2 regions of the Paenibacillus sp. ACRSA genome follow, and region 2 is predicted to be linked to the other one. Evidence: a T-box and tRNA genes for the amino acid it is inferred to sense, from the RefSeq annotation. Region 2 holds a T-box; the other holds one or more tRNA genes.
The links. A T-box is a leader RNA that pairs with one kind of tRNA and senses whether it is charged. The one in region 2 lies ahead of metG (methionine--tRNA ligase), so its partner is inferred to be a tRNA-Met.

Region 1 (15,074 bases), on a different contig from region 2:
GAAGACCGGGACTTGTTCCGTGACCTGATGCGTGAACTGGAGCAGCCTGTACCTGAGAGTGTAATTGTAACAACACTGGAAGAATCGCTGGATTTTTCCAATGAGATTGGCTATCCGATCATTGTTCGTCCTGCCTACACTCTGGGTGGAACAGGCGGCGGAATCTGTGCAAATGAAGAAGAATTGCGCGAAACAGTAGCAGCAGGTCTTCGTTACAGTCCAATCGGGCAATGTTTGGTTGAGAAAAGCATTGCTGGCATGAAAGAAGTCGAGTATGAAGTTATGCGAGACAAAAACGATAACTGTATCGTAGTCTGCAACATGGAAAACTTTGACCCAGTTGGCGTTCATACAGGCGACAGTATCGTAGTGGCACCAAGTCAAACGTTGTCTGATCGTGAATACCAAATGCTGCGTTCGGCTTCCTTGAAAATCATCCGTGCCCTCAACATCGAAGGTGGATGTAACGTACAATTCGCTCTGGATCCACACAGCTTCCAATACTATGTTATCGAAGTTAATCCACGGGTAAGCCGTTCATCCGCGCTTGCTTCCAAAGCAACGGGCTATCCAATTGCCAAAATGGCTGCCAAAATTGCTATGGGATACACATTGGATGAGATCGTAAACCCGGTAACAGGTCAAACTTACGCTTGTTTTGAGCCTACACTCGATTACATCGTAAGCAAGATTCCTCGTTGGCCGTTCGACAAGTTTACATCAGCTAACCGGAAGCTTGGTACACAGATGAAAGCAACGGGCGAAGTTATGGCGATTGGACGGACGTTTGAAGAATCCATTCATAAAGCTGTTCGCTCCCTCGAAATCGGCGTACACCGTCTCTATTTGAAAGAGGCAGAAACGCTTGATGAAGCAACGCTGAACGAGCGTCTGATCAAAGCGGACGATGAGCGTATGTTCTTGATTGCTGAGGCGTTCCGCAGAGGATATACTCTGCAACAACTTCAAGATTTGACGAAGATTGACTGGTGGTTCTTGGACAAAATTGAAGGTCTAATTAAATTCGAGGATACTATTCGTGAAGAGTCCGAACTATCATCCGAAACGTTATACCAAGCGAAACGCCTTGGATTTACGGATCGTGCGATTGCTGAATTGCGTGCTCAGGGTCAACCTGGAGGCACATTGACAACAGAAGCAGAGGTTAGAGCGCGCCGTGAAGAAGAAAACCTTCGTCCGGTATACAAAATGGTAGATACATGTGCGGCCGAGTTCGAAGCAACAACGCCTTACTATTACTCGACTTACGAAACAGAGAATGAAGTCCTTCCTTCGGACAAGAAAAAAGTAGTTGTACTTGGTTCCGGTCCAATCCGGATTGGTCAAGGGATTGAGTTTGACTATTCCACAGTACATGCGGTGTGGGCTCTGCAAAAAGCGGGCTACGAAGCAGTTATTATCAATAACAACCCGGAGACGGTGTCTACGGACTTTAATACATCAGATCGTCTGTACTTCGAGCCACTGTTCTTCGAGGATGTTATGAACGTAATCGAACAAGAACAGCCAGTGGGCGTAATCGTACAGTTTGGTGGCCAAACGGCAATCAATCTCGCAGCACCACTGCGTAATGCAGGTGTAACCATCCTGGGTACGGATCTTGAAAGCATCGATGAAGCGGAAGACCGTAAGAAGTTCGAGCGCCTGCTCTCTCGTCTAGAGATTGCACAGCCGAAAGGTAAAACAGTTACTTCAGTGGATGATGCAGTAGAAACAGCTCAAGGTCTGGGATATCCAGTACTCGTTCGTCCTTCGTACGTGCTTGGTGGTCGAGCAATGGAGATTGTATACTCCGATGCTGAATTGCTGACATATATGGAGCAAGCGGTTAAGATCAATCCAGAGCATCCGGTACTAATTGACCGTTATATGTTGGGTAAAGAGGTAGAGGTAGACGCGATCTGTGATGGTGAAACGGTTCTCGTTCCAGGAATCATGGAGCATATCGAACGCGCAGGGGTACACTCTGGTGACTCCATCGCGGTTTATCCGCCACAACACCTGTCCCAAGATCTGAAAGAGAAGATTGTAGAAATTACAATCAAAATTGCGAAAGAATTGAAAACCATTGGCCTGGTCAACATCCAGTTTGTCATCCATGATGGCCAAGTGTATGTCATTGAGGTGAATCCACGTTCATCCCGTACGGTACCGTTCTTGAGCAAAGTAACGAACATTCCGATGGCTAACTTGGCAACACAAGCTATTCTTGGTGTGAAACTGAAAGACTTGGGTTATGTGGATGGTCTCTGGCCTGAAACAGATCATGTATCGGTTAAGGTTCCAGTGTTCTCCTTCGCGAAGCTGCGTCGTGTAGAACCAACGCTTGGTCCTGAGATGAAATCTACAGGTGAAGTCATGGGCCGTGATCCGAATTATGCCAAAGCGTTGTTCAAAGGTCTCATCGGAGCAGGTATGAAAATTCCGGCTACGGGAGCCATTGTAGTTACTGTAGCGGACAAAGACAAAGATGAAGCAGTGCCTTTGCTCGAAGGCTTCTACAGATTGGGTTACAAAATTATGGCTACAGGCGGAACAGCGGCAGCTCTCGAAGCAGCCAACATTCCGGTAACGAGAGTAAACAAATTAAGCGAAGGTTCACCAAACATTTTGGATATGATCCGCAGTGGTGAAGCGAACTTCGTGTTCAACACATTGACCAAAGGTAAAACACCACAGCGTGACGGATTCAGAATCCGCCGTGAAGCGGTAGAGAACGGTATTGTGTGCATGACTTCATTGGATACGATTAGTGCCCTGCTGAAAATGCTGGAAACAATTAACTTCTCTTCTGAGGCTATGCCAGCCTTTGTAAACTAAAAGTGCGAGTTCAAAAAGGATGGGTCTCAGTACCAAGAAGAAGCGGACTTTTTGAACAACCTCTAATAAGACGATTTGTCACTGATGAAGGACATCAGTCAACCTCTGGGTTGGCGGGATGTCCTTTATATCGGGCAAAAACAACAAAAATAAGCCTTACAGGCAGAGGAGTTGCTGCGAAATGAACCATCCTGATTTCAACCAAATGGCAGGACGTTTAATGGTTGCACTGGACTATCCTGGAGCGGAGCAAGCTAAGGAACTTGTACAGGCGCTTGAGGGAATTCCCTGCTACCTCAAAGTTGGTATGCAGTTGTTCTACGCAGCAGGACCAGACTTCATTCGAGAGTTGAAGGCCAAAGGATACTCCGTATTCCTTGATGTCAAAATGCACGACATTCCGAATACTGTGCGTGGAGGTGCGGAGAGCATCACTCGTCTTGGGGTGGATATGTTCAACGTTCACGCTGCCGGAGGAACGGCCATGATGCGAGCAGCTCGTGAAGGTGCAGAAGCTGCACTGTTGGCTGACGCTTCGCTAACTAGACCAGAGATCATTGCGGTTACGCAGCTTACCAGTACAAGCCAAGAAACGATGAACACGGAAATCGGCATTGACGGCTCAGTGGAAGCGACGGTTGTCCGTTATGCCAGTCTCGCCCATGAATCAGGGTTAGATGGTGTTGTAGCTTCTCCTTTGGAAGTACCAGCGATTCGAGCGGCGTGTGGAAGTGAGTTTCACACCGTCACTCCGGGTATTCGCCCAGCAGGAAGCGGTCTCGGAGATCAGACACGTGTGTTGACTCCTGGAGAAGCGATTGCTAGAGGTAGTCATTATATCGTCGTAGGAAGACCGATTACAGCTGCCTCGAATCCGCGTGAAGCGGCAGAGGCTATTTTGAAGGAGATGTTAAACGCATGATTACACTTAATGAGATTCCGAATCATATTGCTTCCCAATTGTTGAAAATCAAAGCGGTAGCACTGCGTCCGCAGCAACCTTTTACATGGACGTCTGGCATCAAATCACCAATCTATTGTGATAACCGTCTGACGATGTCCTATCCCGAGATTCGGGAGGACATCGCTGAAGCTTTTGCAACGATCATTCGTGAACAGTATCCAGAAGCAGAAGTGATTGCCGGAACAGCTACAGCAGGTATTCCTCACGCTGCATGGGTAGCCCAGAAGCTGAACCTGCCAATGGCCTACATTCGTGATAAAGCCAAAGGACATGGTAAAGAAAACCTGATTGAAGGTCTGATCCAGGAAGGGCAGAAGGTCGTAGTCATCGAAGATCTGATCTCAACAGGCGGAAGCTCCATTAAAGCTGCACAAGCTGTACAAGCCGCTGGCGCAACACCGCTCGCCGTGCTCGCTATTTTCAGCTACCAGTTGGATAAGGGTATAAAAGCCTTTGAGGAAGCAGGGATTCCACTGCAAACTCTGTCCAATTATACAGCATTGATGGATGTGGCTTTGGCTCAAGGAACGATTCAAGAAAGTGACTTTGCCTTGCTTAAATCTTGGCGTGAAGATCCTTCTTCATTTGGTAAATAATATCATACAGGCATAAATATGCAGTCCTTGCATGAACGGTATCAAAATTGTAACGATTGTTGATGTACAGGCAAATTCCACCGTTTAGTATGAAGCATCCCGCACTTTGGGGTGCTTTTTTGTTGTTCTCTATAGAATATTAACTTTTTCTCCGGAACGTTGTAAAAAGCTTGTAACTTTTAGTTGTGATTCGTCGTTTATAATGCAGTGTAGTATGGAATAGATTTCTAGTTTTAGAGTCTTAATGAAATGAGCGGAATGTAAAGAGAGGATGAGTGTGATTGCTGGCATGAAGAAGTTATTTTCCAAAATTAAATCTGCCAAAAGTCAGCCAGGGGATAAGCATGATATTGAGGGAGGAGAGCAGCCGGAGTCTGCCCAGCAGCAGGATCAAACATACATAAGCGAAGCGAAGATTCCGGTGGGGGAGAACCTCTCAGATGAGACTCTCACTGAACAGAACGAATCTAGCTCCGACGAACTGGCAGTTGCTGCTCAAGACAAGAAGCCGAAACCTGTGAAGAAGCGGGATCTGTTGCCTCCATATGATGGACCCGTGCTGGAAGTACGTAATGTGCATCGTAGTTTTCAGACAGGTAGCCGAATTATACATGTGCTCAAAGGCATTGACATGGAAGTTAACCCACAGCAGCTTGTGATGTTAAAAGGTCGTTCTGGCTCTGGTAAAACAACACTTCTTAATATGCTTGGTGGGCTGGATCAGCCTTCTAGCGGTGATATCCTATTCTCCGGGCAGCCTCTGCAGGATTGGGGTGACAGGCGACGGACAGCGTTACGGCGTAGGGAAATCGGATTTATTTTTCAGGCGTATGCCCTTATGCCGTTATTATCTGCTTGGGAAAATGTAGAGCTGTCGCTAAGAATGGCAGATGTGCCTCGCTCGGAATGGAAAGAACGAGTAGGTCATTGTTTGGATCTAGTTGGTCTGACCAAACGGGTGAAGCACAGACCATTTGAGATGTCCGGGGGGGAGCAGCAGCGGGTCGCGATTGCTAAAGCGATTGCACATCGGCCGAGATTGTTGCTTGCGGATGAGCCGACAGCTGAACTGGATTCCAAGATGGGTGCACAGGTTATGGCTGTATTTCGCAATATTATTGAAGTAGAACAAGTAACGATATGTATGACTACACACGATCCTACAATTCTGGAGGTTGCGGACCATGTTTATGAAATGGCGGACGGCAGATTTATTAAGTAAAGCTGCCGCTACGAAGAAGGGGAAACGTGCAGCGCTTATCGTGCTGAGTGCGATAGTTGTTGCAACGATGTCGGGATGTTCTTTGTTACCGGCAGAGACAGAGGAGGAAGTACTTCCGCCAATTACACCGCCAACGATCTCCAAAAAGCCGGAATATGAAGTCCGGACCGAGACACTGGAGAAGAAAGTAAGCGGTAGCGGTAAAATGATGAGTCAGAGGGAAGAAAAGGTGTATTTTACGCTGGACGGTATGCATGTGAAAGAGCTGAATGTGAAACTAGGGGATAAAGTCAAAAAGGGTCAGCTCCTTGCTGTGCTTGATGTGGAGAGCGTGGAGAAGGAAATTCGGGCGAAGAACCTTCAGATTCGCAAAGCTGAGGTACAGATGAAAGAAACGCTGCGTAAGCGGGATGAGATGGATCCAGTGGAATTCGAAGAAGCGACGATTGCTTTTGAAGAGCTGCGTCAGGAATTGGCTGATCTGGAGGAGCAGTTGGGGAAAGCGACTCTAACAGCTCCATTCGGGGGAACAGTCATTGCCGTTCAGGTGGAAAAGGGTGCTGCTGTCAAGGCGTATGATCCGATTGCCACGATTGCTGATACTTCGAATCTCGTCGTTGCAGCTACGTTTGCCAAAGAAGATCTTGAGAAATTCTCTGTAGGCATGAAAGCAGACGTTGATATTAATGGCGCAGGTAAGGTCTCTGGAGTTATTAAAGTTATGCCAACTGCGCAATCTTCAGACAGCGGAAGTGGTAGTGGGGGAAGTTCAGGAGACGCCAATACACCTCCGGCAAAAGAATCACTTGATCAATATGTGATCGTTTCCTTGGCGAAAATGCCTAAGGGCGTTGAACGCGGTACACCGCTTACAGTATCCATTGTAACGCAGCGTACCAAGGACGCAGTTGTTATTCCAGTGTCGGCTCTTCGTTCCATTGGATCAAGAACCTATGTCCAGGTTGTAGAGAACGATGGCAGCAAACGAGAAGTGGATGTTGAGGTTGGCCAGCAGACGTCTACAGATGTAGAGATTCTGAAAGGTCTTACCGTTGGACAGAAAGTAGTGGGTCGCTAATGGGGCTGCCATTGCTTCGGCTGCTGTTCCGCAAAATGTGGAACACTCGCTGGATGACTTTCAGCACATTGATTGGATTAATCGTGGCGGTTGCGTTCACCGTCAGTATTCCGATGTATGCCGACGGTGCGCTGAAGCGAGTTGTAGCCCAAACCTTACAGGACAATAGCGAAGGTTTGCCAGCAGGTTCATTGCTGATGAGTTACCAGGCTCCTGGTGGAGTGAAGACAGATACACTTGGTTTGGAAGAAGTGGATCGGTATATCCGTGAGGATGTGCCGCGTGATATTGGTTTTCCCTTCCATACCTATGTGAACTCTCGTTCTATCCGCAGTACGGAGGTTAATCCAGAGGATCCAACGAAGGTAGATGCAAGCCGGGTCCGTAGCATGAGTCTGGGAACGATGTCTGGCTTGGATTCGCAGGTCAGCTATTCGACAGGACTTAAGCCTGGTAACCAGGTGAAGGATGGGATCATTGAAGCGGTAATGCTGGAAGAGGGCATGTATCGAAACGATCTACACATTGGAGATATTATTGAATATCCCGTGTACAGTGGTTTGGACATTACGCTCCGCGTGAAGATTACGGGTGCCTTCACAGCAGACGATACAAGCAGTCCGTATTGGGTGCAGGGATTCGATAGCATGATGAATGGACTTTACATCGATGAATCCGTATTTAATGACGTTTTGCTCAAGGAAAAAGGAATTCCGCTTCAGAACTCACGATGGTATTATGCGTTTGATCTGAAAGACATTCAGACCAGCCAGATCTCGGGGCTTTCTTCTGTGCTGGAGAGACTTGATATTGATCTGTATCAACGGTTAAAGGATACAAAGGTAGATATCACCTTTGGTGATTTGCTGAAGCAGTTCCGCAGTCAGAGCCTACAGTTGCAGACGATGCTGTTCACTCTTGCGGCACCCATGATTGCAATGGTCTTTTACTTTATTGCAATGAATGCAAGACAATCGCTCCAGAAGCAGGAAAGTGACATTGCTGTTCTTCGCAGTCGTGGTGCTTCAGCAAAGCAGATTTTCTCTTTATATCTGTTAGAGGGAATATTCCTTGGCGCTATTGCCTTAATTGTAGGTCCATTGCTGGGCTGGTTTATGGCGAAGAGTATTGGTTCGGCAAGTGGTTTCCTCTCCTTCGTAGATCGGAAGTCAATCCCGATTGGTGTATCGAAGGAAGCGATTCTCTTAGGACTTGTGGCCGTCCTTGTGGCAATCATTGCGTCTCTAATTCCTGCGATTACGTATGCGCGCGCTACGATTGTGTCAGCGAAGAGAAGGCAGGCGCGGACGGATCGTGCCCCAGTCTGGCAGCGCTGGTTCCTTGATGTTGTTCTGCTTGGGCTTGCCGGATATGGATATTATCTGTTTTATGAACGACAGATGTTGACCTTCCAGACGGGCATGACCACAGATCAACTGCAAGTGCAACCGTTTTTATTCTTTGTGCCTGCACTTGCCATTTTTGCGCTGGGTCTGTTCTTCCTACGGATATTCCCGTGGATCTTGAAGCTGATTCAGTGGATGGGTAAGAAATTTTTACCGGTTCCACTATATCTGACGCTGACGCAACTCTCGCGCTCGTCGTCTTCCTATTATCCGTTGATGATATTGCTCGTTCTGACCTTGGGACTTGGCGTATATAATTCTGCCGCAGCCAGAACCATTGACCTGAACTCTACTGAACGTACACTATACCGATACGGAACAGATGTCATCATGCAGACGGTATGGGAAGGTTCTCCTGAAGTGACTCCACAAGGTTCCGGCCAAAGTGGCGGTTCAGGTGGAGGGCAGCAAGGAGGCGGCAACAGTGGCGGAGGCTCTGCTGGTGGAGGTGCGCCAGGTGGAGGTGGTGGCGCTGGTGGGGGTGGAGGTGCTCCTGGGGGAGGTTCACAACCGACCAAAGTGATCTATTCTGAGCCACCCTTTGAAGTGTTCCGCAGTTTAGACGGAGTAGAGCATGCAGCAAGGGTGATGCAGACCAAGGGGAACATCATCGTGTCTGGAAAATCAGGTGGACAGGGGATGCTCGTAGGGATTGATAATGTGGATTTTGCCCAAGTAGGCTGGTTCCGTAACGATCTTTTCCCAGCACATCCTTATAAGTATCTTGATTTGCTCGGTAAATATGAAGGAGCTGTACTGGTTTCCTCCAAATTTGCTGATAAGTATAAGCTCAAAACCGGGGATTTAGTCTCCATTGGTGTGCAAGGTCAAGCGATTGAATTTGTTATATTCGGCATCCTTCCATACTGGCCTGCACAGTATCCAGATCAGACACCGTTCTTTATTGCGAATCTGGATTATATCTATGATCAAGTACCACTGATTCCTTATGAAGTCTGGCTGAAGATGAAGCCGGATGCCAAAGTTGCACCACTGATGGAAAAACTTGCGGCAGAAGGTATCGAGCTATCATCTGTCCGTGACGTGCGTACCGAACTGGTAACGCAGGGGAAACATCCATCACGGGGCGGCGTATTCGGTATATTGAGTCTGGGCTTCCTTGTATCGGTCATTATATCTTTGATCGGTTATATTCTGTACTGGTTCTTCAATCTCTCAGGACGGGTCGTACAGTTCGGCGTTCTGCGCGCCATGGGTTTATCTCGGGCTCAATTAAGTGGGATGTTGTTACTGGAGCAGGTGTTTACTGCGGGCTTGTCGATCCTTCTCGGCATTGGAATTGGTCAAGTATCAAGTCGTCTATTCTTACCATTTCTACAAACGACAGATAATGTATCTGCACAGGTGCCACCATTCCGAATTGTGTTTGAAGAGAAGGACATGCTGCAACTGTACGGCGTGACCGTCGTTATGCTCATTATTGGGGCTACGATGCTGCTGTGGCAGATTCGTAGACTACGGGTACACCAGGCGGTCAAAATGGGAGAGGAGAGGTAACCGTGATCCAGTGCGAAGGACTTGTGAAAATTTTTAAATCCAGCGATGTGGAAGTCGTTGCCCTTCAAGGTCTCAATTTGACGGTCAACCAAGGTGAGATGATGGCGATCATCGGTAATAGTGGTAGCGGGAAATCAACGTTGCTCAATATTCTGGGTGGACTGGATCGTCCAACAGCAGGCACAGCCGTTGTAGGCGACTGGGATCTGCTTAAGATGACAGATGCGCAACTCGTTGAGTACAAACGTCATACGGTAGGTTTCATCTGGCAAAACAATGGTCGAAACCTACTGCCTTATCTCACGGCACTCGAAAACGTGGAAACACCTATGATTCTTGGTGGTAAGCGTGATCGTGCCTATGCCATGCAATTATTAGAGTGGGTAGGACTCAAGGATCGGATGCACAACAAGCTGCATCAGTTGTCAGGTGGAGAGCAGCAGCGGGTTGCTATCGCGATATCTCTATCAAACCGACCTAAGCTGCTGCTTGCCGATGAACCTACGGGATCAGTGGATTCCGAGACTTGTGACACCATTATGGGAATTTTCCGCAAAATGAACAAAGAACTAGGCGTCACGATTGTCATTGTTACGCATGACTTAACGCTTGCAGGTAAGGTGGATCGCATCGTTGCGATCCGTGATGGACTGACGAGTACGGAGTTTGTGAAACGTAACCCGAACTTGGATGATGATCAAGGCTTATCGCAGATGGGTGCTCAGGATATACATGAAGCATTTGTCATTATTGACCGAGCAGGACGTCTGCAGGTACCTAAGGAGTATCTGGAGGCCTTATCCATCGACAATCGGGCTACATTGGAATTTGACGGTGAACGTATTGTGATTACACCGCCAAGATAATGAATAGGGGGAATTGGGAGATGAAGAACAGGTTGTGGGGAAAACGGGTGCTCGCTGTCTTGGCGACTGCGAGTTTAGCTTTGCCATTGTTAGCAGGCTGTACGGCAAGTGAGGCTAAGGACACGGAACAGCGTGTTTTACGCGTAGCAACACTATGGGGCGGTCAAGATGACAGTTACTTCCGTCAACAGTTTACAGATGCGTTTGAATTGACACATCCGAATATCACGGTTGAAGTCGTTCCTGCTGTCGAACAGAGCAGTTATGGTTTTGGAACGCAGGGGGAGAATCAAGAGATCCCTGATACGGTTGAGAGCCTGAAGAAAATTATGACTGGTGATAATCCTGTTGATGTTATTGTTGCGGATACAGCTACCGTTAAGTCCTTGATTCAGGAAAACATGCTGAAGCAGTTGGATCCGTTGATGCAAGAAGACAAATTCGATACCACGGATATTGTACCAAGTGTACTAGAAGGCATTAAGGACCTGGGAGACCAAAGTATCTACGCATTGACGCCAACGTTCTCCTCTTCTGCGCTGTTTTATAACAAGGGAATGTTCCAGAAGGCAGGCGTAGAGCCACCGACAGATAACATGACTTGGGATGATATTCTGAACCTAGCGACTCGTATGACCAAAGGTGAGGACAAAGACCATGTGTTTGGCTTCTCCTTCAGTACGTATCAAGGTGGCTCACCATACTATTCCATGCAGCAGTATTACAATTCTCTACAACTGAAAATATTTGATGATAAAGCAGAGAAAATGACGGTTGATTCACCACAATGGGAAAAAGTATGGAGTACAATTAGCAAGCTGGCTATCGACAAAATCATTCCTAAAGGCGATGAACCTCAGGATCAGGATCCAAACGGAAGATATAATCCGCTTCAGGGCGATCTGTTCCTCAGCAGCAAAGCAGCGATGGTTATTGGGGACTACAGCTATATTAACCAACTCATTGATGCCAACAAAAATGCGGATAAAATGGAAGGATTCACAAAGGTAGAATGGGATGTGGTTACACCACCGGTTCACCCTGAAGCTCCTGAAATTGGAGGCAACATCTATTTGAGCAGTTTGATGTCCATCAATAGTTCGGCTCAAAATCCGGATGATGCCTGGGAATTAATCAAGTATATGAACAGTGAGGACTGGGCAAAAATCAAAGCACGCAGCAGCTACGAGATGGTATCCCGGAAAAGCTTTATTAAACCGAAAGAAGGTTTAGACTATAATATCCAAGCGTTCTACACGTTGAAGCCTGTTCCACCAACGAATAACAACCTGGATAAACTGTATCAAAAGATGCCTAATCTCTGGCAGGTAAGTGACAAAGGAATGGAGTACTTCAATCAGGTTCTCGATAACAAGAAAACACCAAAAGAAGCGCTTGGTGAGTGGGCAGCCAAAGGTAATGAAATGCTTGAGAAGCTGAAGAAAGATCCAAAAGCAACATTCTAACGCTCGTCGCTTGTTCTGAAGAATGTGTAAGCTAACTTCATGAGCATGCCTTCCTTAAATAGCCGCTGAAGAATAATTTCTTCGGCGGCTATTTTTACTTGAATTGGGGCAACCTACAAGAAGAGGTGCAGGATACATCACAACGAAGAAAGGACGAGCAGCATGCATTGGATATATTTCAGTAAGTTATATGCAACCAAGTTTCAGGCAGGCTGCCTTGCCAAACGTTTAGAGCAGGATGGATGGATCTATGGTCACAATGAACCTGCTGAAGTGGAGGTATACCGTTCCCGTAAAGGTCGATATGGTGTACGATTTATTCCCTAACATTACCCCTTGACTTATTGGGTAGATATGATGTATATTAATTAAGTCGCTGTTTTACATTTTAACTGACGCGGGGTGGAGCAGCCCGGTAGCTCGTCGGGCTCATAACCCGAAGGCCGCAGGTTCAAATCCTGCCCCCGCAATTTAATTTTTACTAGATGATTTACAGCCATCATCTGAACGTTATACATTATGTCGAGGGCCCTTAGCTCAGTTGGTTAGAGCGGTCGGCTCATAACCGATTGGTCACAGGTTCGAGTCCTGTAGGGCCCATACTTTTGAAACCTTGCTTATATGGCAAGGTTTTTTTCTTTTCAGTTGTGATTTAATTAGGGTGGGTGTAAGGTGGGATAAGTTCCCTCCCAAATATGCTGAAGTTGTTTATATTAATTGATGTGAGAGGTGAAGTTGGGGAATGAGCAATAAGCGCTGTACTATATTGATAGCGGTTACTTCGATGTTCTTACTAATCTGTATGCTTCTTTTGTATAAAACTGTTCAGGAGAATCAAAGATATGAACAATTTATATCTACACAGCTAAGTGAATCTTTATCGGCATTGGTTACAGCGATTGTGGCCAATGATGAGATACTCCAGCAATATCATTTAAGTGAAGGGGAGAACCTCTTACCAGAACATGCAACCAACCTATGTGCCAATTTCACAACTGTGAGTACAAAATATAATCATTTACTGAACGCAGCGTTACATCTAAATAAAGTGAACAATGCGGATATCAATCCTGTGCTAGGAAATGTTGCTCAGGATATAACCTTTTTTCTGGCACGATCTGTTATTGGCAATGATCTCCTCGGGGACTGCAGCCTAATCGAAACAACCATTTCACTAGATGCGGTGCAAAGTCAGAAGATAGCAGAAATACGAGAACTGAACAACCAGTGGTCAGGTATAGTAAAAAAATACGTACCTGAAGCGACAGCAAGGGGTGTCAGTGATGTTGATTGGAACGATATGATTAACGATAAAATGTGGATTCAATTGTTAGAGGAACTTTCTGTAGATGCGGGTCAATCGGGGATTAATCATTTTTTTAACTAACCTTGTTCATTTATAGGCCTACACACCAAAAGAACACTGGCATATCTGACCAGTGTCCACCTTGGAACAAGTGAATGGATTCCTTTTATAGTAAAGGCAATAAAATGGCGATCACACCGATCATGATGAAGATAACACCTGAGCTTATGCCTATGATTCCACTTGTTTGGGAGTTATGTACGTTGCTTTCTGTACGTGAAATACGACTGAAAAACTGTGATATTTTGGAGTTAGGGTTTTTATAGTCGTATAGGGAGAGTGCAATGACGATCACGCCCAATATAATCATTAATATTACGGTCACCCCCTCGGTAGTGATGTATATTTTATATACGGGAATTATTTGAAATAGTTCCAATTATAAAGTCATTACCTTTTGAAAGAGCCTAGATGATGGAGACTAATAACTATAATTATTGAGATATATGATATAATTGTTATAATTTAGCATGAAGTGGGGTTGGATACATGAACAGCGGTGGTGCAAGTGCAGTAGGTTTGCCAGGATTATTACTTTTAGTATTGTTTGTCGCAGTCATTGTATTTATAGTCTATTTAATCATTTCAAGAGTTAGGAAGAGCTCGGGTAGTGTACAAAAAGAAATCTCTAATCTTCGTAAAGATATCCAAGTTCTGCAGGATAAAATGGATAGGAATAACGGTCATACAGGTGACAGAAACGAAGGACAAGAAAAGGTTTATACACCCAAGTAACAAAGAACATCACGACAGGAGCGCCTGTAAAAGTGCAAGTTTGCTGCTGGGGTAGGGATGAATTTCTTAATCTGCTTCGGTGTGGTTACTTCAAAAGGATTAGGGACGATACGGAGGGTCATTGGGTGATAAGCCCGATGATCTTTTTATTTATGCAAACTAGTAACAGTGTCCATGCCATATTATAAATCTCGCATATATTATCGTATCCCAGTATTAGGAGGTAGATTTAATGAGTCAATTTATTGATGCGAGAACTTCGCAGAATGCAAGTTTGGCGAACTCGATTGCTATTCCAATTTTGGTTCTGAATACGCCCCAGTTATTTGGTCAGATTGGACTGGTAACCACTGCAGGCATTGGTGCTAATCCGCGGGTGCAATTCAAGGGTACAGTATCGGTACAGCTGCCATTGGCACTTGTAGGGATCACGATTACAATTGTCAGAGGAACTCAGCCAACTGATCCGGTTATATATTCGGCTACTTCTACGTTTAGTTTAAGTGTATTGGCTCCTCAAATTATCACCTTCTCCGCGGATGACTACAACCCACCGATCACACCCCAGTTGACTTATACTGCATTTGTAAGTTCGAACTTGTTAGGATCGGTTCGTGTAGGCCCTGAAAACTTTGATGGGGTATTGTATTCAGACTAATGTACAGCTATACGCCATACGTTTGCGGGTACGAATACTCTGTGTTAATGATTGATCCTGCCTTGATATAGGCAGGTTTTTTATTTGGTATAGCTGAAGTTTCTGCATATGAGGATCGATTTGGTTTATTTAAGAGAGACCTTAACATGGGGCAATTCTGGTTATGATATAATGCATAACAGTGTGTAACGTTTACATGACTGGGATTTGCTTGATTGGCTTAGACTGTGTGAAGTCTTGGAACGTTAAGAATTATGGATAAAAGGCGGTTTATAATTAATGATGCATAATGAAGGACAACGGTTCCGTTTCAGTGAAGCACCTGTGTGGGAATGGCAACGTGCTTACTATGAAGAGC
Region 2 (15,074 bases):
CAGTTGTTCCTTTTCCATGAATTCAACCATCCTTCGCAAATAGTATAAACTACGTTTTCCATTGGAAACAGTGTTTCCTAATGAAACCATTGTATCTTTGAGTGATTGACCTTGTCAACTCATCCCCAATCCAATTGACGTTATCTTGCGTTAAACAGTAGAATGACCATAAGAAATATGGTTTCAATTCAACAACAATAAGGTTATGAGGATGAAAGAAATGAAGGATCAGTTATCCAATTCGAAGGAATCAACACATAATGTAACCACATTCCAAGAAGCCCGACTTCAGCATTCTGAGAACTTACGGCAAAATATTGTTCATGCCGCTGCCGCCCTTCTTCAAGAGCATGGGCCAGAGGCAGTCACTGTGCGTCGTGTGGCAGAACGGATGGAATGCTCGACTAAAATTATTTACAACCTCTTCGGTAAGAAGGAAGGGTTAGCGAAGCATTTGTATATGGAAGGGTGCTCTCTTCTATCTCAGACGTTCGAGAACGTGCTACCGCAAGCAGCATTTGATATTTATTTCCGAGATCTAACTCAGGCTTACTGGGACTTCGGCATACAGCAATCCAGCTTTTATCAACTGATGTTTGGTGGTTCGTTTGCCGAATTCAAGCCAGATGCGGAGAGCTTGCAAGGAACAGCAACAGCCTTGAAACAGATCTCCGGACTCGTTGAAGTTGCGATTAAGCAAGGTCTCATTCAGGAGAAGGATCCTCTACTTGCCGTTCGCCTAATCTGGGCTCCTCTGCATGGTGTAATTCATCTATATTTAGGTGGGCACATCGAGAGTGAAGAAGCAGCCAAGAGGCTCTATGACCATACTGTAACGATGATTATGAACACACTGATCAACCCTTCTGTGCAAGGATAACTTGCGAAGATCGGTGCCCTAGATATAAATGTGGCTTAGTAAGAGTGTTAGCTCTTCCTTTCTTCATAAGAGCGCTGTTCTTGAGAAACCTCTCAAAGTATTCTCGTGAACAGCGCCCAACCATACACTTATTGATTAGCGAGTCGTTGCTCCTCCTCTTCAATTCGAGTGGGATCAATTCTTTCAAATAATAACTCCAGTTCGCGGATCTTCTGATTAGCTGGAGCCTTAATAGGCTGCCAACTAGGTTGCTCCAACGTAAGGAAACGTCTAATTTTCTCACACGCAAAAGGTACAAACGGCTCTAACACATTTGATAAATTAGCTATGATTTGAATACAAGTAAACAATGTATTGCTGCAAGAAGCCTTATCCTCCTTTATTTGGATCCACGGTTTGGTATCATCAACATATTTGTTGGCCAGACGAATATAGGTGAAAATATGCTCAACCGCTTCCTTCAGATGGCCTTCTTCTATGAGTTGACCACTTTTCAAATAAAGCTGTGCGGTTACACGCTCCCAATCCAAATCTATTGTCCCTTCAGGAACGAGACCATCGTAAAACTTCTCAACAAAAGCTAATGTCCTATTAACGAAATTACCGAATGCACCTAATAACTCCCCATTATGACTATGAATAAACTCACGCCACGAGAAGTTCCCATCCCTTTTCTCCGGGCCATTGGCTATAAGAAAGTAACGAATGGAATCCGGTTGATAGCGTTCAAGAATATCAGGAACCCATACCGCCCAGTTGTTACTTGTCGAGAACTTCTTGCCTTCCAGCGTCATATACTCACAAGATATAATTCGATCTGGTAAATGTAGAGACTCGCCAGTTCCCTGCAATATTGCTGGCCATATCAACGTATGAAAAGGGATATTATCCTTACCATGTACATAATAAGAAAGAATTTCTCGATCCTCCCCTAGCCAAAATGGCTCCCACTGTCCTCCGGTCTCTGCTGCCCATTGTTTACTTGCGGACAAATATCCACATACTGCTTCGATCCATACATATATCTTTTTCTCTTCAAATCCCTCTACTGGTACGTTCACGCCCCAATTAAGATCACGTGTAGCTGCCCGATCGTGTAGCCCTTCTTCCAAATAACGTCGAGTTAGCTGTGTAGCATTCTCCCGCCAACCCTCAGCAAGATCCACATACTCACTTAAGAAATCTTGAAACTTCGAAAGTGCAAAATAGTAATGCTCTGTTGGACGCTCTACAGGAGGGTGTCCGCATAGTTTACAGGTCCGATTGGTCAAATCAACGGGATCAAGTAAGGAGGAACAAAAATCACATTGATCTCCTCGTGCACGATGACCACAAACGGGGCAATCTCCCTCAACATAACGATCAGGTAAAAAGCGCTGATCTATCTCACAATACGTTTGTTGAACCGTTTGAGTATACAAGTATTCCTGCTGTAATAATTTCGAAAAAATCTCCTGCACGATATGGTGATGCGTCTCCTGATCCGTTCTTGAGTACAGATCATACGAAAATCCAAGCTTGCGGAAACAGCCAACAAATTCCTGATGATATCTGTCAGCAATATCACTTGGTGTAACTCCTTCCTGACCTGCCCTGACGGCAATGGGTGTACCATGACAATCACTTCCCGATACATACAGCACTTCTGACCCCTTCGCACGATAATACCGGGCAAGGACATCACCTGGAAGCAGACTTGCAAGACGTCCTAAATGCAATGAACCATTGGAATAGGGCCAAGCACCACCAATAAAAACATGCTTCATTTCAAACAACCTCCTTTTTTTTGGACACAAAAAAACCCTCATCCCCAAAGGGACGAGAGTTGTGCTCACGTGTTACCACCCAAATTTATAAATGCCTCACGACATTGACCTCTTCAGGTACAACGCAGACTCTGCGCGTATACCCTAGCCATATAACGGTGGCGGGTTCCGGCGCAGCCTACCACCACATGAGGTTTCGGTGCGCAGCTCAGAGACCATATTCCCAAGGTTATTCTTTACCCCTTTTCAGCAACCGGGGCTCTCTGTTGAAAGATATCACCATGGTACTCTTTCTCTTCACAGCTTTTTCTAGTTATTGAAGTTATCGGATATTATATGGGAATTACATCTCCCAAGTCAAGTATCCCACAACTAAATTTATTCTATTAATTATTCTCGCCGTTCTCTGCTTCCCAACGTGCAATTTCCTTGCGTACAATTGGAGCAACCTCTTTACCTAACAGCTCAATTGCACGCATAACCTCATTATGCGGCATTGTGCCGAGTGGGGTGTGCAACATGAAGCGAGTGATGCCCACTTCTTTGCGCAGGTAGATGATTTTCTGAGCTACGGTATCCACGTCACCTACGTACAATGCGCCTTCTAGACTGCGTGCCGCATCAAATGTTGCTCGGCTGTAGTGTCCCCAGCCACGTTCGCGTCCCAGCATGTTCATCACCGCTTGTGCTGGTGGGAAGAATTTCTCTACCGCTTCATCCATCGTATCTGCGATAAAGCCATGAGAGTGAGAAGCAACGGTCAGTTTGGATGCATCATGTCCTGCATGAGCAGCTGCCTTTTTGTACAGTTCTACCAATGGTGCAAATTGCACAGGACGACCACCGATAATAGCAAGCACCAGCGGCAAGCCGAGCAACCCTGCACGCACAACCGACTCTTGGTTACCACCACTGCCGATCCATACCGGTAGTTTCTCCTGTACCGGGCGTGGATAGATGCCCAGGTTGTTGAAGGAAGGGCGGTGTTTGCCTTCCCAGGTTACTTTTTCCGAATCACGCAATTTCAGCAATAGATCCAGTTTCTCGTCAAACAACTCGTCGTAATCGTTCAGATCATAGCCGAACAATGGGAAGGATTCAATAAATGAGCCCCGCCCTGCCATAATCTCTGCACGTCCGTTCGAAATACCATCCAGTGTTGCAAAATCCTGAAATACACGTACTGGATCATCCGAGGATAATACCGTTACTGCACTAGTCAGCCGAATGTTCTTCGTCTGTGAAGCTGCTGCTGCCAAAATAACGGCAGGTGATGAAGCGGCATAATCGGCACGATGATGTTCACCTACGCCATACACATCCAACCCCACTTCATCTGCCAACACAATTTCCTCAACTACGTCGCGAATCCGCTGTGCATGACTGATCAATTCTCCTGTTTTTACATCCGGGTTCGTCTCCACAAATGTACTAATTCCGATTTCCATTGTCCTGTTCCTCCCTGGTATGAAGCGATCCGTCATCTATCTAACCTATTGTAAGTAGATCACCTTTTGTAATATGTCTTAATATTGAACTATTTTGAGAAAAAAAACAAGTACCCTCTGTCTTCAGAGGGCACTTTTCTTATTTTTTCTATATTTATAGGTTGCTTATACGTATCTCCAACGTTAATTGGGTACTACTTTTTCCTTCCGATGTACAACAGATGCGACGAGACACCCAGTATCGACGGGTCTTTCGCCGCTTCAATCATATAACGGATCAGTTCGTCATATTCGCCGCGATCTCGCCAATATTGTTGCTGCTCATCTGTGAGCATAGCGCCTAGGCTGGATGAACCAATTAACGCTTCTGTCGCGAAGCCATGCTGTTCCATAAACGGGGTGACGTCCTGAATGTTGAAGTAATATGCTCCCGTAAATCGTCCCTCATCCTGATGATCGAAAGTCCCCTTTTCTACAAAAGAACGGATGGCTCCCATACTATCGTTCGGCTTCCATTGCTGCGGTGACCGCAACGAATTGATACTCATACGCATTCGGCTCTGCATAGCGATGTAGACCATACCTCCCCGTTTGGTCACCCGATGCAATTCTTGTACAGCAGCCACGCGTTCTTCTTCGGTCTGTAGATGATATAACGGCCCCAGCATCAGGGATGCGTCATACGTTTCATCCGCGATACCTGAGAGCGAAGTTGCATCAAGCACATGGAATCCATCAAATTGCTCTATCAAGTCAAGCTCCAGCGCCTTCTGCTGTGCAATATCGACCGAGACAGGTGTCAGATCAGACAAGGTAACGTGATACCCCAATTTAGCCAGCTCCATAGCATACTTCCCTGGCCCAGCGCCATTATCCAGAATACAGCCATCAGCCGGAAGATGCTCCTTGATGTAGTGCATATTAATGATGAATTCAAGCGGTTCTCGTTCCAGCCTTCCCCACTCATCGAAACCCGAATAGTAATCAATAATGCGCTCTCTCTTCATCCTTTATCCACCTGTCCTTTTCTGAGTATGTAGATTGAAAAAAAAGTAAAAAACCTGCCGCCTCAGCTAAGAGGCGACAGGTTAGAACTTCGCGGTACCACTCTTCTTCATCCATGACAGAATTCATCATATACATATGAATAAGTCATAGAATCTTAGGATCTGATCACGGAGATGAACCGTCAGGATCTACAGTTGGCTTGGCTTTGTACTGAAGCTCTGTATATTCGGCATGTACTTCAGCTCGGGCCTAGGCATAAACCGCATATACACCATTCAATCCTGCCACTCACAGGCGAGTTGGGGGACGGGCTGGACTGCCTCACACCATAGCGACAGTTCTCTGAACCAACCGTAATCCTTAATACTCCTGATCATCGCGTTTATCGTTTAGATCAATAAATTCTAACCAGTATAGTTCACCCATATATTTCCTGTCAATCTTATTTCGTTCTCTCTTGCAATTGAACCGATACTTCACTTTCAGGCTCCTCAGTGCTGTACGCCCAAGGGTACACAGTTGCCGTATCGGATGTGTATTGCTTGTATTGATCAATACCTTTGTTATCGCCATCACCGGAGAATTGAGCCTTAGACATTTTGCCATAGTTTCGTTTACCGTTCTCGATCATATATGTCTGATTCACCCCGCCAAAGCGAGGATCGTCGCTATATCGCTCCACATACAAATCCCCATCTTTGCGATAATATGTCCAATGAACAACGTAACCCCCGAGCACGGTATCCAATTGTTGTGGCTTTTCACTGATCTGTGTCAGCGTAACCGGCTCAAATTCACCGTGGAATCGGTTGATTTTGTGACTAGCAATCAAGGTGATCGGGGTGTCCTGATTCACTTCCATACCCGGCGTTATCTCAAAACGAAGCTCCGTTTCATACTCCAGGCCACTGTTCATCAACCCACCGTACAACGTTGCTCCCTCCACATCCAGTGTGTAATTCACATAGGACAATGGCATATATTTCTCCTGGTGACTAATAATCACTCTGATCTGTGTAGGGGTAATAATGGCCTCTTTGATCTGCGCCCCTTCTGGCAGACCTTCCATAGGTAAGTCCAGAGTTCTTGTACTCGTTCCACTGAGCATCTCCGTCTTATCCAACTGAATGCCGATGTTAAACGGTTGACTCACCTGACTTTCCTGTCTATTATAGGCCAGCACATAGGATGCAGCCGATTGCTTCAGCGTCTCTAGGTTGTAGTTCTGCTCTGCTGTGTATTCGCCATGATCGCCCGGTGTACCAAAGACACCACCGGTGCTTTCCTTGATTACATTTCCATCGTGATCATAGATAATCACCTGTGGAAACGCATATTCACGAACCTCAGGTTGCTCAAAAGTCAGAGACGTAGACAACATCACCTGATTTTGCTTGTCGTTGAACGCACTTACTTCTAACGTACCCAGACCATCCTTATCGATGTTGAAGGTCTGCACATCCTTTTGCAACGGATCAATCGTAAGTGGAGCCTCTGCAGGAACTAACATCTGAATGCCGCCCACGGTAAAGTGAACATCTGCAAGCTTGCCTTTCGGTGTCCACTCGGTCTCAAAGTATCCCTTAAACTTGCTTTCATCCGTATCATATACATGGTGATACCTGCCCTCAATCAGCTTGCCATCCTCGCCCTGAAGACCGATAGAGGAGAACTCGATGTTGTCGCCCGTATACTTCCCCGGATCAAGTGTATACAAGATGACCGTACGGTTATCATCTGTAAAAGCAGTATCCAGCGTCAACGTTACTCCGTCTAACGTCATCGACTGGTTAAGCTGCTGTCCAAGCTCCATCTGTAAAGCATGCTGAATCCCACTTCTGCCATCCAGAAGATCATCCCAGTTATAATGAACTGCTGCATATACCGGTGTTGCCAACAACACAACTGCGGCCGTTCCAATCAGTACCGTCTTCTTGAATTGTATACGTCGTCCTGCGTATTCTCTGGTTCCTGACACATGTAAAGCGGGACAACGTTCTTGATCCTGGCTAATCTGATTCCACATTGCATCAAAGTCAGGATAAGGCATATCTTTATCATTTTTCAGATGATGAGACAATTGATTTTCTGTACTTTTCACCATACACTTCCCCTTTCTGATGAAGCTTTCTGGCCTTTTCCCATTTCTTTCGTAATAATCGCAGCCCTTTATACACTCTGGACTTCACCGTTCCGATCGGCACCTCTAGAATCTCTGCAGCTTCTGACAAACTCAGTTCATTCACATACCGCAGCAATATAGCTGAACGTATCTTCTCAGGTAATTCATGAATCCATTGTTTCCACGCTTCCGATTCCTCTAGTTGTTCCATCGCCTGATCAGCGGAATGAGCCGTGGTCTGCGCTGTGAGCATAAATTGCTTTTTCTCCCGCTCTTTAGCAGAGCGCTTCTTCTTCAAAAAGTTAAGACAATGGTTTACCGTGATTCTCATCAACCACGTCTTCATATATTCAACCTTTCTCCAGTCCTGCCGAAATACGGTGATGAATACATCGTGGCACACGTCCTCCGCATCCTGCGCATGATGGAGCATGTAATAACAGGTGCGGTACACATCCTTGTTGTACATCTCGAACAATTCTTTATCGCTCAAAATCCACCCTCCTTTCTGTACTTCTGCCTGCTTCAAATCTATAGACAAAGCCGTGCTTAGAAAGGTTCATTTATTTATCGAAGTGTCTAATAACAAAAAAGAACATCCAGTCCGCAATCATGCGAAATTGAACGTTCTTTAATACTTAATTCAGTTTATAGGTGGCTGGACTACGACTTAGACTAAGATATAGCTAGATTTTTTTCACAAATTCGGACTTGAGCTTCATCGCACCCAGGCTATCAATTTTGCAATCAATATCATGATCTCCGTCGATTAGACGAATATTCTTCACCTTCGTACCCTGCTTCACGACGAGCGAACTGCCTTTCACTTTCAGATCTTTGATGACCGTTACCGTATCCCCATCATTAAGCACATTTCCGTTCGCGTCCCGCACAACTTTGCTATCTTCTGCGTTCTCATTCTCAGCGTCCAAAGACCATTCATGAGCACATTCTGGACAAACGAGCAGGTTTCCGTCCTCGTAGGTGTACTCGGAATTACATTTCGGGCAGTTAGGCAAATTAGACATATGTATTAAACTCTCCTTCTTACAACCTCTTATATTGGCTTCCTCGCAAGTATAAGGGATTACGTCACATTCTTCCACCTAGATACGACCTAAGTCTAACGTGAATTCACCGGATTTAAACCAAATTTAAGGTTCAATCATCCCTTACATTAAGGGTATCGCTTTAACATATAACTATCCAATACAACACGCTGAACGATAAATGATAAATCTTCCCCCTGAGGGAGCACATATCACAATCTTACTATAATTCGATATAAAGGAGTTCTCACTCATGTCTTCTTATGTATTTCCTGTACAGGCGGCATTGGCTATATTTGTTGTCATGTCCATGTTCCTGCTCGTTCCATGGCTGATCTACGGTTATCGCAAAGACGGCTTCTTTAGCTGGTCTCGCTTTTTCGTTAGCTTCTCTTTTATCTTCTACATTTTGGCTGCCTACTGTCTCGTCATTCTTCCATTGCCATCAACACGGAACACATGTGTGCAGCAAGCGGCTGACACGATCTATTACAACCTCGTTCCGTTCACGTTTGTGAAGGATATCATGCGAGAGACACCCATCATCTGGTCACAGCCCTCCACCTATCTTGGCATGATTCAGGGCAGAGCTTTCCTGCAGGTTTTGTTTAACATTCTATTGCTCATGCCGCTGGGTGTGTATATCCGATATTTCTTGCAAAAGAGATCTCACTGGAAAGTTGCTTTGTTTAGCGGCTTCGGACTTTCCTTATTCTTCGAGCTAACGCAGCTCACTGGACTTTACGGTTATTACAGTTGTCCCTACCGACTATTTGATGTGGATGATCTATTAGCCAACACGTCAGGAGCCGTGCTTGGATATTTTGCAGCACCCATTCTACTCGCACTGTTCCCCTCACGAGCAAGCATCCAAGCGAAAAGCGAACAGATCGTGGAGCAGAACCGCGTATATCCTGTGGCACAATTGCTCGCATTGATGATAGATGGGATTATCGTCGTGTTTATCTCTAATGTGATGTCAATCTTCACCGATTCGAATGTGATCAACGACGTGTTGAACACTTCCGTAGGTATATTTATTGTACTGTTCTGTGTTCCATGGCTTCGAAACGGAGTAACTCCAGGTTCGGCCATCCTGAAATTCCGCTATGTTAATCAACAGACAGGTGAACCTACGTACAGCTCTATATTCAAAAGATTCATTGCTCTTTATGTGCCATGGCTGTCCTTTACGATCATTCGATTGGTTAACGACTATGCCTTCCAAAATACACATGATGGGCTCCTACAGCCTTATCTGATCTGGCTGTCGGTGGGTATGATTATGCTGTACATGGTCGTTTACGTCATCCTTATCATTCATGTGTTGATGGTGCTGTTCTCTGGAGGCAAACGTTCCTTCTACTTTGACGAGGTATCCCACACGCGCGCCTCTAGAAAATAGATGTAGGCTTCTATAGATACTAACGTCCATCAATCTGCATAAGAAAAGGCGACTCCCATCTACAGTAAAATGGAAGTCGCCTTATTCTTGTTCCAACCCAGCTGACCTTTAAATATGAGAATCCAAATGTGCACCGCGGTGTTCATACTCTTGGGAAAATAGAGTAACGAACTTCGTTATATCACGTTATACACATTATACGTTATAGACCTAGTAACTCCCGCTTAGACGCTTCAGGATCATGCACGACTTCAATTTCATGGTTAAAAATTAACGTTGCACGATCCTGTTCATATGCAGGCCAAGCTACACCCGCAGTCTCCGGCTTACCATGCTTGGCAAAGGATATCCATGCATCCTGTACCTTAAGTGCAAGCTCTGCCGCTGCCTCGTCCGGCTCAGCATTCATGAATTTCAACACAGGTAATGTATTGAACACAAAGAACATTTCAATACTGTGGATGGCTCTTTTTAACAATGGATGCTCTGGCATCACCCAATCGAAACGATACATCCATACGGGTGCGTGCTTCTGCTGTGCCGCCGCATATTGTAGTGATGAGCGCCAGAAGAAAAGATCCGTCATGACTTGAGCTTGGCCATCTGCCGTTTTGGGATAACGATCTGCAATGGCCACACGGTTCTCCAGATCTGGTGCCATAAAGTCCACACCTTGTACCATATCAATCTCGGGTGAGAAAGGTACATGTGGCTGGATAAACAGAGCACCTTCATGCCGTGTTGTTCCAATCAATACAGGAATGTCCTGCGCGGAACCTGCGTTCACCGCTTCAAGTGGAGTCTGAGGTAGGGTATTGCCATCCAGTACAGGCTGGAATAACAGAGCCATCCCAGCTCCGATCTGCTGTTTAAGAATCTCACCTGCTGCGATAATCTCCTCTGCCGGAATGGTTCTCAGTTTTTGCAGATTGTCTGGCTCAACGCCAAGAATCTTCAACATCCCCTCACGCATCGCAGATGCTTGTTCTGCAGTGATGAACTGTGAAGCTCCACTCTGCATGATGGCACGGTTAAACAATCCTTTAGCGGCAGGCATAGCCATTAGAGCTGCAATACTCATGCTGCCTGCTGACTCTCCGAATACCGTGACATTGTTCGCATCCCCGCCAAACGCCGAGATGTTATCCTTCACCCATTGTAGCGCAGCCGCTTGATCAAGCAGACCCGCATTCGTCACATAGGATTCACCGAGTGGAGCCATATGCAGGAAACCGAGTGGCCCGAGTCGGTAGTTGATGGTGATAACGATAACATCGCCTCTATGCGCCAATTGTGTCCCATCGTACATCGGCTGACTGCCTGAGCCCGATACGAATGAGCCCCCATGAATCCATACCATAACAGGTAGAGGATTAGTGCTTTCTTTTTCCGGTGCCCAGATGTTCAGATATAGACTGTCTTCTGATTCCACTGGCCGTTGCCCACCTGTCCAATCTGATTCGTGACGAGGCTGTATATTCTCAGGCCCAAATTGTGTAGCCTGTCTTATTCCATCCCATGATTCCGGTGGTACTGGCGCTTGAAAACGCAACTCCTCTACTGGCGGTTTGGCATACGGGATACCTTTCCACACACGTGTACCATGCAAAAGCTCGCCTTGAACTGTACCATACTTCGTTTCAACTTGAAGTTCTCTCATGCCGCTTCTACTTCCTCTCCATGGATAGTTAAACTAACATTTAAAAGGTTTTTCAAAAAGTAAGCTTCTGAACACGTACTTTTAGTGATTCGCATGTGTATCTATTTGAGTATAAATCGTTGGCATACCCATTTACAACTTTACCCAGATATCGTCCTACAACTACGTTTCACGTGGAACTTTCTTATATAAACTTGACCTTTCTGTAGGCGTGTCTTATGTGAGAAACACACTTAATGAGTTCCAGATCATATGGAGTAAAATCCCTGGAATCAGTGATTTTGTTTTATAAAAAATGTAGCCAAACACGAGTCCAAAAATGGATGTAGCTATAAAAACACCACCGTGCAACATACCAAAAACCACCGAAGAGATGATTAATGCCCACCATGGTCCATATTTACTGGAGAGTGTCGTGAAGAACAATCCTCTAAACAGCAGCTCCTCGAAGAACGGAATAATTATAGAAATGGCTATAATAACAAAAATATTTTGAAGCGTCATGACGGAATGGAGACTACTCAGACTAAAGGTCTCTCGCTGACCTTCATTCGTTTCTATTCCAGTGCCTAAGACTAGCACTGAAGTTAGTGCCATCAACACAAACCCAGCGATGATATAGAAGGCTGCCGTTCTTATCTTTACTTTGGAGCATAATGGATCACGTATGTATTCTCTGAACCTTTTATTAATAGCAAGGAACCACGTATACGTTATGATTTGAAACAATATGAACACAAACGTTGTATCTACATTTTTCACGCCTAACATCTCTAATATTAAGGATGTAATGATAAAAAAGATTGCAGGCAGTAGCAGTATTACTCCTAGTTGTTTAACTACCTCTTTCAAACTGTAACTTCTGTCTTGCGGCATTCGTAAGTTCCACCTCTGTATGATCTAATCTAATCCATAAAAGAAACATCCGATACGATTAAGCTGATATGTATGAATAACAGGGACACTCCTTCCTTCCATATTTTCTGGACTGATCCATGAGTACTAATGTCCTCATGGATATGCTGTATGTATACTTTCAGTTGCAGCGAAGCCATGTTAAACCAATCCAATCTACACTGTACCAAAATTTGATTGGTATAATCTACCTAAAACCGAAAGAGCCATCCTTATCTAAGGATGACCCTCTTATATAACTCACCGCTTGTGGACTGCTTCTGTTCATTTATAATTATCTCATGATTAATCTAATACCGGATAATGTACCGTAAACTCTGCACCCTCAATCCATTCACCCGTCACAAAGTTCCGCCCCTTCACAACGACCCGATCCTTGTAGATCTCCACATGGAGACCTTCACTGCCCTCCAAATGCTCATCCTGATCTGTCCAGAGATAACCAACAGAAGAGGCATTGAACATGGTTGGCATGTGCCCTTCTCCATCGTACATTGTACGCTGTGCTTCAAGCTGCCAGTGAGTGTGTCCGGTGAAAAGAATAGCCTGCGGATACTGGGCTAAAACAGCCTTAAGCTCAGCATCCTGATTCACCCCATACCACCCTTGTTCCTTCATGGATCCTGCCACTGTATTCATGAGTGGCTGATGCAGGAACAGAAAGATCGGACGATCTGGCGTCGCATGCTCAGACAGCGTAAGTTCAAGCCATACCAATTGTTCGGCAGACAACTCGCAATCCTTCGGATGAGGCTGCTCCGTACCTAAGAAGATATAGTGATACCCATCAATCCAGTGATCGTGATAAGGACGTTTCATACCTGTAGTTATTTTAAAATCACTCAATCGACGATGCCACAACTCGGCAATCGTAATCGGCTCAGCCTCTGAAGGAGCAGGCTTCCCATCTGATGAAACATGAGCAGGTACAGTATACAACCCGCGGGATAACTGCTCAACCAATGCAGCCGATTCAGCCTTCGTTTGCGTTATCGTGGGCTCCACATGTTCATCTTGCTCTAACAAACCTGCTACTTCGGTAGACGTCATGCCCACCAGAAACAGTGGAGGGTCTTGAAATACAATAGCGCCAATATCATGATTCCCCAATGTATAACGGATCTCAGGCAAGTTCCCAGCGTGTTGCTTCAGTATGCGCTCTAGTTCACGATACTCACTCGGTAGCCCCCGATCCGTCACATCGCCAACATGCATTATACCGCTGCTTCCTTGACTGAAGGTAGCTATATCGGCCAAAGCCTGCTCCAAATGCCGGTTATGAATATGATCTGCATCATCTCGTACATGCGTATCCGTAATCACCTGAAAGCTGGCCAGTGGCAGCTCAGGCAAATGTTCATTTTTCATCAGGAATCACTCCATTTCAGTCCAATAATGCCGATCAGTATAAAGCCAATCCATACCATAGAGGTCAACCGAAGACGTTCACCAAAATAATAATGACCCACAATACCAATAAGTGTAATACCGACGCCAGACCAGATCGCATAAGCCACCGCTAGAGGCATATATTTCACCGCGAAATTGAGAAACGTAAAGCTTGCTCCATAACAGACAAACATCATAACGGAAGGCCATAACCGAGAGAAACCATCCGATACTTTGAGCAAAATGGTGGCACTCAGCTCCAGTCCAATGGCGAGGGCGAGCAGTACCCAACCCAGATATGTTTGAGCATTAGTCATTTGCTACCCCACCATTCAGAAGTTCATGAAATGACTGAATCGTTCGATCCGCGAGTGTAAGTCGCCCCAGTTCTCCGATTCCAATCTTGTAAGCTGCACCAGCCGCACGTGCCATCTCCATATCACCGTCCGTATCACCAATAACCAAGACCTGCGAAGCAGGTATACCTAACTTCTCACAGGCGAGCGACACCATATCAGGAAAAGGTTTGCCGCGATCCACGAGATCCGTACCGATTATGACGTCGAAGAATGCATCCAGCCCCATCCATTGCAGATGTCTCACCGCACTATGGGTATCATCTGCCGTGACAACCCCCATTGCAACACCTTGGTTACGGCATTGCTCTAAGAATTCACGGACACCTGGTAGCGGACGTGCTGGACGATGAATCTCCATCGCTTCTTCTGCATGCGCCAGGCAATCTCGCACCATAATCTTGGCTTCAGCCCAGCTCAATCCTGCTCGGTATCCATGCCAGGTCAGCACGGCATATACCTCATCCATCGTTCCCATGGCAAGTGGTCCGCGCACATCATACCCGTTCATACGTCCTTGTTCATCATGGAACGTGCCCCAGATCTGCGGAATATCTGACGCATGAATATGCATGTCTCTGGTAGCCAACCGTTCTCTGAAGTCATTCAGTACACAATCGGTCCAGAACCCCCACATACCTGTAAAATCAAGTAACGTCCCGTCTTTGTCAAATAGGACTGCTTGAATCGGATGGGGTGATCCCCCTACATACGTCCCCTCTTGTTGCATCTGATTAAACTCCTTATCTACGATCGTAATGAAGCGAAAGGACGGTACATCGTGCATGTACCGCCCTCCCGGCTTGGTTAATCTGTTTATTAGTATAGAGAAATTGAATCTTACTTCGCGATACGATCAAGCTCCTTCTGAGCTTTCTCCTTCGCTTCCTTCAGCGCCTCTGCTGCAGGAACGTTGTTGATCTGCACTTTATCGGCTGCATCCTTCAATGCATCATTGATCTTGCCACCTGTTGGATCACGGAATGGAGCAGATGCATGAGCTGCCTGTTGAAGAGGTACTGTAATTTGTGGATTTTCCTCACTGAATTTCTTAAACTCTGGATCTTCTTGAGCAG

Region 1: it encodes a tRNA-Met, which carries the amino acid that the T-box ahead of metG (methionine--tRNA ligase) is inferred to sense. The anticodon was not compared.

The regions. Positions count from the first base shown of each region.
Region 1 is NZ_JAKRNP010000001.1:560,327-575,400, reverse strand. It holds gene carB (carbamoyl-phosphate synthase large subunit) at 1-2,841, shown strand, start outside; gene pyrF (orotidine-5'-phosphate decarboxylase) at 3,023-3,763, shown strand; gene pyrE (orotate phosphoribosyltransferase) at 3,760-4,401, shown strand; gene MH215_RS02660 (ABC transporter ATP-binding protein) at 4,691-5,623, shown strand; gene MH215_RS02655 (efflux RND transporter periplasmic adaptor subunit) at 5,586-6,701, shown strand; gene MH215_RS02650 (ABC transporter permease) at 6,701-9,625, shown strand; gene MH215_RS02645 (ABC transporter ATP-binding protein) at 9,628-10,491, shown strand; gene MH215_RS02640 (ABC transporter substrate-binding protein) at 10,512-11,957, shown strand; gene MH215_RS02635 (hypothetical protein) at 12,120-12,284, shown strand; tRNA gene MH215_RS02630 (tRNA-Met) at 12,354-12,427, shown strand; tRNA gene MH215_RS02625 (tRNA-Ile) at 12,484-12,557, shown strand; gene MH215_RS02620 (hypothetical protein) at 12,700-13,344, shown strand; gene MH215_RS02615 (hypothetical protein) at 13,430-13,633, opposite strand; gene MH215_RS02610 (hypothetical protein) at 13,813-14,058, shown strand; gene MH215_RS02605 (hypothetical protein) at 14,291-14,716, shown strand; gene MH215_RS02600 (tetratricopeptide repeat protein) at 14,996-15,074, shown strand, end outside.
Region 2 is NZ_JAKRNP010000004.1:199,248-214,321, reverse strand. It holds gene MH215_RS14405 (SDR family NAD(P)-dependent oxidoreductase) at 1-18, opposite strand, end outside; gene MH215_RS14400 (TetR/AcrR family transcriptional regulator) at 221-880, shown strand; gene metG (methionine--tRNA ligase) at 1,009-2,646, opposite strand; T-box leader at 2,692-2,956, opposite strand; gene MH215_RS14390 (LLM class flavin-dependent oxidoreductase) at 3,033-4,094, opposite strand; gene MH215_RS14385 (class I SAM-dependent methyltransferase) at 4,289-5,101, opposite strand; gene MH215_RS14380 (DUF4179 domain-containing protein) at 5,545-7,206, opposite strand; gene MH215_RS14375 (RNA polymerase sigma factor) at 7,160-7,717, opposite strand; gene MH215_RS14370 (zinc ribbon domain-containing protein YjdM) at 7,911-8,252, opposite strand; gene MH215_RS14365 (VanZ family protein) at 8,527-9,678, shown strand; gene MH215_RS14360 (carboxylesterase/lipase family protein) at 9,881-11,338, opposite strand; gene MH215_RS14355 (CPBP family intramembrane glutamic endopeptidase) at 11,555-12,214, opposite strand; gene MH215_RS14350 (metallophosphoesterase family protein) at 12,539-13,621, opposite strand; gene MH215_RS14345 (DMT family transporter) at 13,621-13,959, opposite strand; gene MH215_RS14340 (HAD family hydrolase) at 13,952-14,785, opposite strand; gene MH215_RS14335 (ABC transporter substrate-binding protein) at 14,839-15,074, opposite strand, start outside.